Regions from separate parts of the Shewanella sp. SP2S2-4 genome, predicted to be linked through region 2. Evidence: predicted binding sites of a transcription regulator. Region 2 holds the regulator's gene; each other region holds the start of a gene.
The links. Region 2 encodes sigma-54, which starts transcription at its own class of promoters, with help from an activator protein. Its sites were predicted from a motif close to GTTGGCACGNNNNTNGNNT; they were not measured.

Region 1 (3,283 bases), on a different contig from region 2:
AGGTTTGGTAAGGCAAACTGCGGTTTTGCCTGGTATTGGAAATTCATGATAATCGAGTGCTTGTTGACGAATATCTGACATTTTAAAATCCTGAAATGCGACATTTATAATTTATGAGAGTAAGGCCTACCAACACACATCTAGTCTCACCAAAGGGTGATGTTAATAGTCTGGCTGGTCGGGGTAAGATACGCCAATAAGGGGGATTTTTAAATAAGAGATTCAGAAATTTCACTTTAGCCTGCAAATATCACCTCTAAGCTTAGTTTTATAAACTTATCTCCTATAATAAAGCTGCATTTCTTAATATATTTTGTAGGAAACAAACATATATTTTGTAGTTATAGCGCTAGTTGTAGCGAGTTAATCTCAAAAATGTTGGTTAAATTACAATATATAACGGCTAGCATATTTATCTTATAGATAATTGCTATAAATAAGTCGAATTACATACTTGAACTCGCAATACTCAGTAAGTTGACGATTAATTGAGTGAAGTCGTACCAGATGGGGGATTTAACATAAGTATTAAGATAGGCGTAAATAAAGCAGTTCAGCAAATGACAGAAAGCAAAAAGGCGCCATAGGCGCCTTTTCTAGAAACATTGCAATCGCAATTATTTCTTTGCAAGCACTGCGAAGCGCTTGTTGAATTTGTCGATACGACCGCCAGTATCAACAACTTTTTGTGTACCAGTGTAGAATGGGTGACAAGCACCACATACGTCTAAATGCAGATCTTTACCAGCAGTAGAGTTTACTTTGATAACGTTACCACAAGTACAGTTTGCAGTGATGATAGCGTATGTTGGGTGGATACCTGGTTTCATTGGGGTTACCTCAAAAGTGTAAGGCCATGTCGCTCTTCCAACCCGTAGTCGGACACCACATGCATGTTAATAACAATATGTTTAGGGCGCAGAATGGTACAGCATACCCACAAGGGATACAAGTAGATTATCTGAGCGTTTGGCGGTTAATCTGCGTCTATTTTGACTTTAGTTCGCCGCTTCATTCTCCCGCCTCTTTAGCTTCAAACATCGCCTGAGCCTCTTTGGCGTTAGCATGCTGTGCCAAAATCATTTTCGAAGGACAGGACAGAGCCGCATTACTCTTGAGTGCGTTGATTTTATTTTTTGAGAACGCCGCAGGATTCGCCTCATAGATCGCCAGCATAGCGCCATAGACACTCACGTCCCAATCGTTGGCATAGCGATTGGCGATTCGCCACAAGGTCTCACCTGCAAGATAAGTTAACTGACAATGTTCAGGTGTCTGCGAAGCGGTTGGGGACGTTTCAGCGGCATTCACTTTGAGTTCGCTATTTGTTGTCTTAACTGCTTCAGTGACTACGACTTCAGACATAACAGGCTCAGGCATCATAGTTTCAGCAGACGTTGCTTTAACGGCAACAGGTTCAGAGTTTTTGGCGGCAGCCTTTACCTCGGCAACCTGGGTATTTTGCTCATCCGCTGCTTCAGGAAATTTAAAGCCAGTCACAACTTCAGCCGCTGGCACTGTGGGCTTAGTATTTACATGAGTATTTACATGAGTATCTATATGAATATTTGCAGCCGTAATAACCGTCGCGGTCTTAGCACCCACCGCTGATGTGGATTCTGCGGCCACTTTTACAGGCTGAACATTCACTTTATCCGCACGCTTTTGCACCAGCGCTGTCGTCGTATTTTTACTGCCCGATGCCGCGCTCATAGATAGCGCAGCCGATGTTGGCTTAGCCTCGCCAAATAGATTGATACTTTTGACCTCGTACCATCGGTCGAGTCGATACTCCCTCACTAAGAGTTTAGCTTTGTCATCCTTTACATCTTCAACACCTGTGAGCAAAACTAAAAAGCGATTAAGCTCCTCAACCATTAACTTTTCTTCGCCGCCAGCTTGCTGCACCACAAACTCTAAGCGCGACATGTCTTGATTGTCCGCAATCACATTCACCCTGAGTTTTGGATAACCACCTAACTCAAACATGCGGCTGTTAACGCTCACATGGGAGACTTGTGCCATGCTCGGTGCGCTACACACTAACGCGAGTAGACCTAATGATTTCACTATATTAGCCATTTATTTACTCTCAACTATCCTTGGTAAACCATCATTAGGGCTAGCCCTAGCCAGCCGCGCTGAGTACACTAAACCACATTCTTGCCTAAGACTTGCCTGCATATGTCATTGTTTGTCGAAGTTGCGTTACCTGTGCCTATGCGGCAAACCTTTAGCTACCGCGTACCCGAAACTTATCCTAGTACACCGCAGATAGGCGTGCGCGTTAAAGTCCCCTTCGGTCGTCAACAATTAATCGGATTAGTCACAGGTATCACAGATACGTGCAGCTTAGCGCCTAAGCAGATTAAGTCTGTGCTTGAGTTTATCGACGATAAACCTTTGTTGCCTGAATCACTTTATAAATTAACCCTTTGGGCCGCGAGATACTATTTTTGCAGCCAAGGGCAGATGCTAACCCAAGCCTTACCAGTGGCCCTTCGCAAAGGGCTCGATGCCGCGCCGCAAAAGATCCAATTCTGGCAATTAACTGAGATAGGCCAAAATATTGCGCCAGAAGCGGTTAAGCGAGCACCCGCACAGAAAAAATTACTCGAGTTACTCAAACCCGCCAGTTTAACCCAAGAAGAAGTGATCAGCTTAGATATCAGTAAAGCGGCACTGAAAGCCCTAGAAGATAAAGGCTGGGTGGCACGCCACGAAAAAATCGCCGAGCTTAACCTCGACTGGCGCACCACACTCGAAATGGACGAAACGCCACATAAACTCAATAAAGAACAAGCCGTCGCCGTTGCCACTTTAAATCTGCAACAAGGGTATCACTGTACTTTATTAGAAGGCATTACCGGTTCGGGTAAAACAGAAGTCTATTTGGCGGTGCTGGAAGAAATTCTTAAGCAAGGCAAGCAAGCGTTAATTTTAGTGCCTGAAATCGGCTTGACGCCCCAGACTATCAATCGCTTTAAGCGCCGTTTTAAAGTCAATGTCGCCATATTGCACTCAGGGTTAACCGACAATCAAAGACTCGAAGCTTGGCGCCAAGCCCGCTGTGGTCAGGCCGCCATCATTATCGGCACCCGCTCGGCCTTGTTCACGCCTATGGCCTATCCCGGCATAATCATACTTGATGAAGAACACGACAGTAGCTTCAAACAACAGGAAGGCGTCGGTTATCACGCCCGCGACTTGGCAGTCATGCGTGGCCATTTAGAATCAATTCCGGTGATATTAGGCACGGCAACCCCCTCACTCGAAAGTCTAC
Region 2 (3,283 bases):
CGCTGGAATTGAGGAAGAAGCTGGTTAACTCAGTATCAGGAGGCAGGCTCGCGAGTTGCTTCACTAAGACCTTGTCCTGCTCAGGCATGTTACGCACGTCGACACTGATGGCGACGAGATCGTTACTGCCTTTGAGTTGCTCAAGCAAAGTGCCGATTAAGGGCAAGGGAAGGTTATCGACACAATAATAGCCGAGATCTTCGAGTACCCTTAGGGCGACAGATTTGCCTGAGCCTGAGCGGCCCGACACTATGACCAGTTTCATCCAGTGATTACCTGATAGAGTTCCGTTTCATCATGCGTCTTGCGTAATTGCTTTAATATTTGCTTGTCGCTCAGCTTTTCGGCCATGCAAGACAAGGTACTTAAGTGCTGCTGACATTGGTCTGCAGGCACCAGTAGTGCAAATAAAATATCAACAGGTTGCTTATCGATAGCATCGAATGCTATCGGCTCTTCACACTTAATGAGTATGGCAATGGGCTGATCTATATCGGCTAGTCGACCATGTGGAATGGCGATGCCGTTACCTATACCTGTGCTCCCCATCTTTTCGCGCGCCACTAGGCTTTCGAATATCTCTTGAGATGAGAGGGTCGGGTACTGGGCAGCGACTAAGTCGCTGATGAGTTCCAGTACCTTTTTCTTGCTGCCCGGAGTGGCGCAGGTAGTGCACTCCGGCCGCAGTATGGTACAAAGTTCCATTATTAGTGTTTTGTTAACTTCTCTTTGTGTTTAATAACCTGACGATCAAGCTTGTCAATCAGGGCGTCTATAGCGGCATACATGTCAGCATGCTCTGAAGTAGCAAAAACTTCACCACCGATAAGATTTATTCTCGCTTCGGCAATCTGTTGCATTTTTTCGACATTGAGCACAACGTGCACATTATTGATCTGTTCGAAATGGCGTTCAAGTTTTGAAAACTTTTCTTCTACATATGCGCGTAACGATTCGGTAATTTCGACATGGTGTCCACTCAGGTTTATTTGCATAGAAACGTCCTCCGATATCCACTGTAGGTTATAAACTTTTACGCTGATTAGAAGGCGGAATGAGCATAGCCTCTCGGTACTTCGCAATGGTTCTGCGGGCTACGTTGATCCCTTGTTCTGCCAGAAGTTGCGCCATCTTACTGTCGCTCAATGGTTTTTTCTGGTTTTCCGCTGCAACCAGTTTCTTAATGAAGGCTCTGATTGCTGTGGATGAGCACTCCCCACCATCGTCAGTACCGACGTGGCTAGAGAAGAAGTATTTTAGTTCAAAAAGTCCCTTAGGGGTATGCATGTATTTCTGGGTAGTCACCCGTGAGATGGTCGACTCATGCATTTCTACCGCTTCGGCAATATCGTTCAGCACCATAGGTTTCATGGCTTCTTCACCGTATTCAAAGAAACCTTGCTGATATTGGACGATACAGTTCGCCACCTTCAACAGGGTATCATTACGGCTCTCTAAACTCTTGATAAACCATTTAGCCTCTTGTAGATGGCCACGAATAAATTGGCTATCGGCTTGGCTTTTAGTGCTGCGCGCCATCGAGGCATAATGTTGGTTTACATTGATTTTTGGCATGCAGTCAGGATTAAGCTCAACCACCCAGCGACCATTTTTCTTCGACACTGACACATCCGGGATGACGTATTCGTCATCGTTGGGCGTAATCAATAAACCTGGGCGGGGATTGAGGGTTTGGATAAGCGCGATGCCGTCCCTTAACTCATCCTCTTTTAATTTAGTCTTACGCATCAACAGCCTAAAGTCGCGGGCGGCGATCAGATCTAAATGATCTTTGATCAACATGCGGGCGTTTTCTAGGTTGGGCGTGTCAGCGGCGAAATGCGACAGTTGGATCAACAGGCACTCGCTTAAATCGCGGGCGGCAACACCAATGGGATCAAAATGTTGAATGCGCTTGAGTACGGCTTCGACTTCGTCGAGCTCGACCTCCGAATTGCCCATGGCTTCGAGGATTTCGTCAGTACTTTGGGTGAGATAGCCTTGATCGTCGATGGCATCAATAATGGCGGTGGCAATGGCTAAATCGGTTTCAGAAAACGGCGTGAGGTTTTTTTGCCATTCTAAGTGTTCATACAAGCCTTCACTGGTCTCACCTTGGAAGGGCATATCGTCTTCACGACTGCCGCCGGGGCCAGAATTGGGGGAGGCGGTAAACACTTCATCCCAAGTGGTGTCCATGGGCAGTTCGTCGGGCATGGACTCTTTCGTGAGCGACTCTGCCGTATCTATGGTGGAGCTGTCTTTCTCTGGCGGCAGAGTGCTCGATTCACTGAAATCCGTATCGGAAAGCGTTTGGTTTACAGGGTCTTTAGTGGCGTCGAATTGATCCTCTTCCAGCTCGAGAAGGGGATTAGAATCTAAGGCTTGCTGGATCTCTTGCTGCAGTTCTAATGACGACAGTTGCAACAGACGAATGGCCTGTTGTAATTGTGGCGTCATGGTTAACTGTTGACCCAGTTTGAGCTGGAGTGACGCTTTCATGTTACCGCTGATCCCTACGTTATTATTGTTGGATGAGGTCGCTTGTTATCATCTTGAGTGGAGCCCAATGCTGGCACAAATTGCCTCCATTGGCTCCGCTTGATTAACTATAGCCTGAATTGTTCACCTAAGTACACAGCCCTAACTTGCTGATTGTCTAAGATCTCTGCAGGTGTTCCTTCGGCAATCAGGTTTCCGTGACTCACAATATAGGCATGTTCACACACATCTAATGTCTCGCGAACATTATGGTCGGTGATCAACACGCCAAGGCCACGACTTTTGAGCTGTTCGATAATCTTTTTGATGTCGATAACCGAAATCGGATCGACACCAGCAAAGGGTTCATCGAGCAAAATGAACTTAGGATTTGCTGCTAACGCCCGTGCAATTTCGACACGGCGACGTTCGCCACCCGACAATGACATGCCTTGGCTGTCACGGATGTGGGTGATGTGGAATTCTTCGAGCAGATGCTCGAGTTGTTCTTCCCTTTGCTCTTTTTTTAATTCTTTGCGCGTTTGCAGTACGGCCATGATGTTGTCATGGACGGTCAGCTTACGGAAGATACTGGCTTCCTGCGGCAAGTAACCTATGCCTTTGCGGGCGCGCAGGTGCATAGGATCTGCGGTTAAATCATCATCGTCGATAAAGATGTGGCCTTTATCGCTTTTAACCAGACCGACGACCATGTAAAAGGTGGTGGTTTTACCCGCGCCGTTCGGGCCGAGCAGTCCAACAACTTGACCTGTCTTTACCGTTAGACTGACGTCTTTAACCA
Region 3 (3,283 bases), on a different contig from region 2:
ATCAATGTGGTTCGCCTCAAGCTGCTCTATCCAAGGTAAATCATCGACACTGCGTAGCTTATTAAAGTCGGCTGCGCCGGCGAGTTCAATGATAGCTTGCTCGGCGTTTACATCCTGCAGGTGATAAAAAAGTGTCAATCGAGCCATGCTATCCCACTCCCTGTGTATGAAGGGCTACTGTATGTCAGTCGTGAAATTTTAACAACAGCAACGGTAATAGTTGCCGATATTCTAAGAGGATGGCGCAAGTAACCGAGAATATCAGCCTAAAAATCAGCCTGTTAACATACCATTAGAAATGAGAACAAAATATGCATGGTAGCTGAACGAAACGCAATTAGTTAAGCCAAACCGTTAAACAGGACTGTGCCGAACACTGGCATTTGGAGGCATTCATGAAGTCTAATGTTGTGCAACATCAGACTGATATCCGCGCCGATATCAGTTTGATTGATGAAATAATAAAGCTCAATCAAGAAGGGCTAACATTCTACAATCAGGCAATGACGTACGTCGAAGACTATAACCTTAAGCGTATTTTTTCGACCAAAGCGAATATCCACCAACGAATGTTGACGCGTTTTGAACAGCTGCGCCCTCTAACTGGTGAGCCTATTCATGGTCTAAGTCATGCAATACCAGTGACTTATACTCAAGTGACCAAATTGCTGCAACAATGCCATATGGCACAAGCGATGGCCGCACTTGTCGCCATTGAACAACAAGTGTTAATCCAGATGAAACAAGCGGTAAGGCAAGCACATCAGCCACAGCTTGCCAATCAGCTCGCAGAAGGTGCCGCTTGGTTGCAAATCAGTTGCGATGGTATGAGTTCACTCAACCCCAGTTAATCCTTGTAGCTGTTAGCATCAGTGCACATCAATATGATGTCTCTGTACTAATACGGCTTGCTACTGCATACGCGAAACCTTACACACTCAACCGCACTTATTCGTGCGGTTTTTTTATGCTCTAAAGATGGCTTTGCTTACCAGCAAAAATTACATTTTGTCGGTAAAAAAGACCGACTTAGGGGAAATCGCTGAGACATGAAAATATCGAAATCATCAACTAAAATCATTTAAGTCAATGACTTAATAAAGCTGGCACGATTCACGCAATATCTAACATCGAGAAAACAACGGAGGATATGATTATGAAAACCACAACAGCATCAGTACTAGCGACCTTACTTGTCGGTTCAATCAGTTTAAATGTCGCCGCAGCTCAAGATTGGAAGGACGGGGCAAAGGATGCGTGGATCGATGGTAAAGCTGAAACCACTTTACTGCTCAACACTAACCTCAATTCCTTTGACATTATCACCGATGTGAAAGACGGAAACGTCACATTAACAGGTAAAGTGGAAAGCAGTGTCGATAAAGCCCTCGCCTCTGAACTGATCAAAAGTTTAGACGGGGTAAAAGATGTCGATAACCAACTCACTGTAATGAATGAGAAAGAAGGCACCAGTGACGTTGTCGCGTCGTTGACCGATTCTAAGGTTGCCACAGTCGTCAAAACCCGTTTACTGTTTTCAACCGATGTTTCTGGCACCCAGATTAATGTGGATGTCGCCAATGGTATCGTCACCTTAAAAGGTGAAGTTGCTAGCGATGCCGAACGTCAGTTAGCGCTGAAAATTGCTGAGAATACCGACGACGTGAAAAAGGTTGTCGATAAAATCAAAGTCGTAAAAAACATGTCTTAATGCTAGCAGTTAGTCTTGACTCAACGATTTGATCTAATTGGTTATAAAAGTGAGTCATAACAAAGCGTCACAAAAAACCAGCCTAGGCTGGTTTTTTTATGTCTATTATCAGATTTAATCAAGCTAGGTTTTCTATCTCGACTAAGGAAGACTAAATTGCGAAAACAAAAATCGAAGTGGGAAAATAAAAGCTGCGCTAAAATGTGGGCTCAGCGCTGGCTTCAAAGCCAAACTGGAACTCATAAAAATGCTGACCATTTTCGATACTGATGGCCATAGTGCCCGTTAAGCCCTGCAACTCGCCCGCGCCAGAATGGGGAACCACTTCTAAGATCAAACGGTTTTGCCCATCGGTCATAATGCCAAAATGTTGCAGCACGAAACTGCCCTGCTTACCGCATACATTGCCAACCACTTGTTCAATCGCCACATAGCCAGCCGAGCCTTTGACTGACGTCATCGCACTGAGCATTTCACCTTGACTGCGGCCCTCAAGCTCACCATAAAAGGTTTTATCTAAGGCCATACGCCCTAACGTCACGCCGCCAACCCCTGTCGCATAGGGGCTATCTGGGGTGAGCTTAACATCAAATTTCCCAGTGATTTTGCTAACTTGCATGACACTCTCCTTGTCAAAACCTTATGCCAAGTCTATCTACCCGAGAATGCTTGCCGCTGCGGCAAGCATCACACACGGAACGAAAAATAACTTAGCACAAGCCTGCGCAGATCCATAATGCATTTACTCCCGACCCGTTGCGCACGACTACTCACTACTGAGTTATGTTAGTGATGCCAGTTTCACTGACTGTCACCTCTAAGGTTTTGACGATTTCAGGGCTTTCAGACATAGGTTGGTCAGGCGCTCTATCGCGATAAGTCACGGCAATTTTGAATGGAGCTTCGAAGGGATAAACAGGTTCAATACTGTCCACCTCAATGCGATCGCCTAGCACGACGCTGCCTAAATGCTTCAAATTATTGTGTTCAAAATCGAGGCTAAACAAGCCAAGATACCAAAATGCCCCCGAACCTTGAGTCGTCACAATAAACGGTGCCACAAAGGGCATAGTCTGCATTTTAGGATCATCTTGAATTGGCGCGTTACTCTGGGTATCAGGCTCTAAAGCGGGATCGAAATTTAACGGCGTAATGCGCAAATAATCCAGTAATACTCGGCCTTTTACCTCGCCATCTTGATAATCGCCCATCGCAAATTCCGTTTGCTTGATCTTAATAAAATGGGTCAAGGCAACCGATTTACCGCCCTCTGGTAGGGTAATTTCAAACGGGTTAGCGGTATTTAAGCTAAAGAGTTTAAGCATCACTTCCGACGCATTCGCCACCGGCTTAACCTCAAGCGGTGTCACCACTTCGACCTCATTGGCCTGTGCCTGCGCTTTTTCCTGTGCCATAGCCTCGTCGTATTGCATGACCTTACCATCTTCCATCACCATATAAATATCATCATTGGTCATGTTGAAACGGTAAATACCCGCGGCAAGTATGGCGAATATCACTAAGGTGCCCGCTAGGGTTAACTTTACAAACGTACTCATTTTCTCTCCCCAA

Region 1: Q4Q54_RS20195 (FimV/HubP family polar landmark protein) is a predicted target of sigma-54. The motif match lies at 2,153-2,171, and genes of this name have one in related genera.
Region 3: Q4Q54_RS02995 (BON domain-containing protein) is a predicted target of sigma-54. The motif match lies at 1,103-1,121, and genes of this name have one in related genera.

The regions. Positions count from the first base shown of each region.
Region 1 is NZ_JAUOER010000034.1:25,761-29,043, forward strand. It holds gene Q4Q54_RS20185 (malic enzyme-like NAD(P)-binding protein) at 1-81, opposite strand, end outside; gene rpmE (50S ribosomal protein L31) at 618-830, opposite strand; gene Q4Q54_RS20195 (FimV/HubP family polar landmark protein) at 1,012-2,082, opposite strand; gene priA (primosomal protein N') at 2,185-3,283, shown strand, end outside.
Region 2 is NZ_JAUOER010000011.1:31,750-35,032, forward strand. It holds gene rapZ (RNase adapter RapZ) at 1-265, opposite strand, end outside; gene ptsN (PTS IIA-like nitrogen regulatory protein PtsN) at 262-705, opposite strand; gene hpf (ribosome hibernation promoting factor) at 708-995, opposite strand; gene Q4Q54_RS10640 (RNA polymerase factor sigma-54) at 1,024-2,502, opposite strand; gene lptB (LPS export ABC transporter ATP-binding protein) at 2,610-3,283, opposite strand, start outside.
Region 3 is NZ_JAUOER010000002.1:267,124-270,406, forward strand. It holds gene Q4Q54_RS02985 (sigma-54 dependent transcriptional regulator) at 1-147, opposite strand, end outside; gene Q4Q54_RS02990 (hypothetical protein) at 396-851, shown strand; gene Q4Q54_RS02995 (BON domain-containing protein) at 1,157-1,711, shown strand; gene Q4Q54_RS03000 (DUF3224 domain-containing protein) at 1,908-2,330, opposite strand; gene Q4Q54_RS03005 (hypothetical protein) at 2,485-3,270, opposite strand.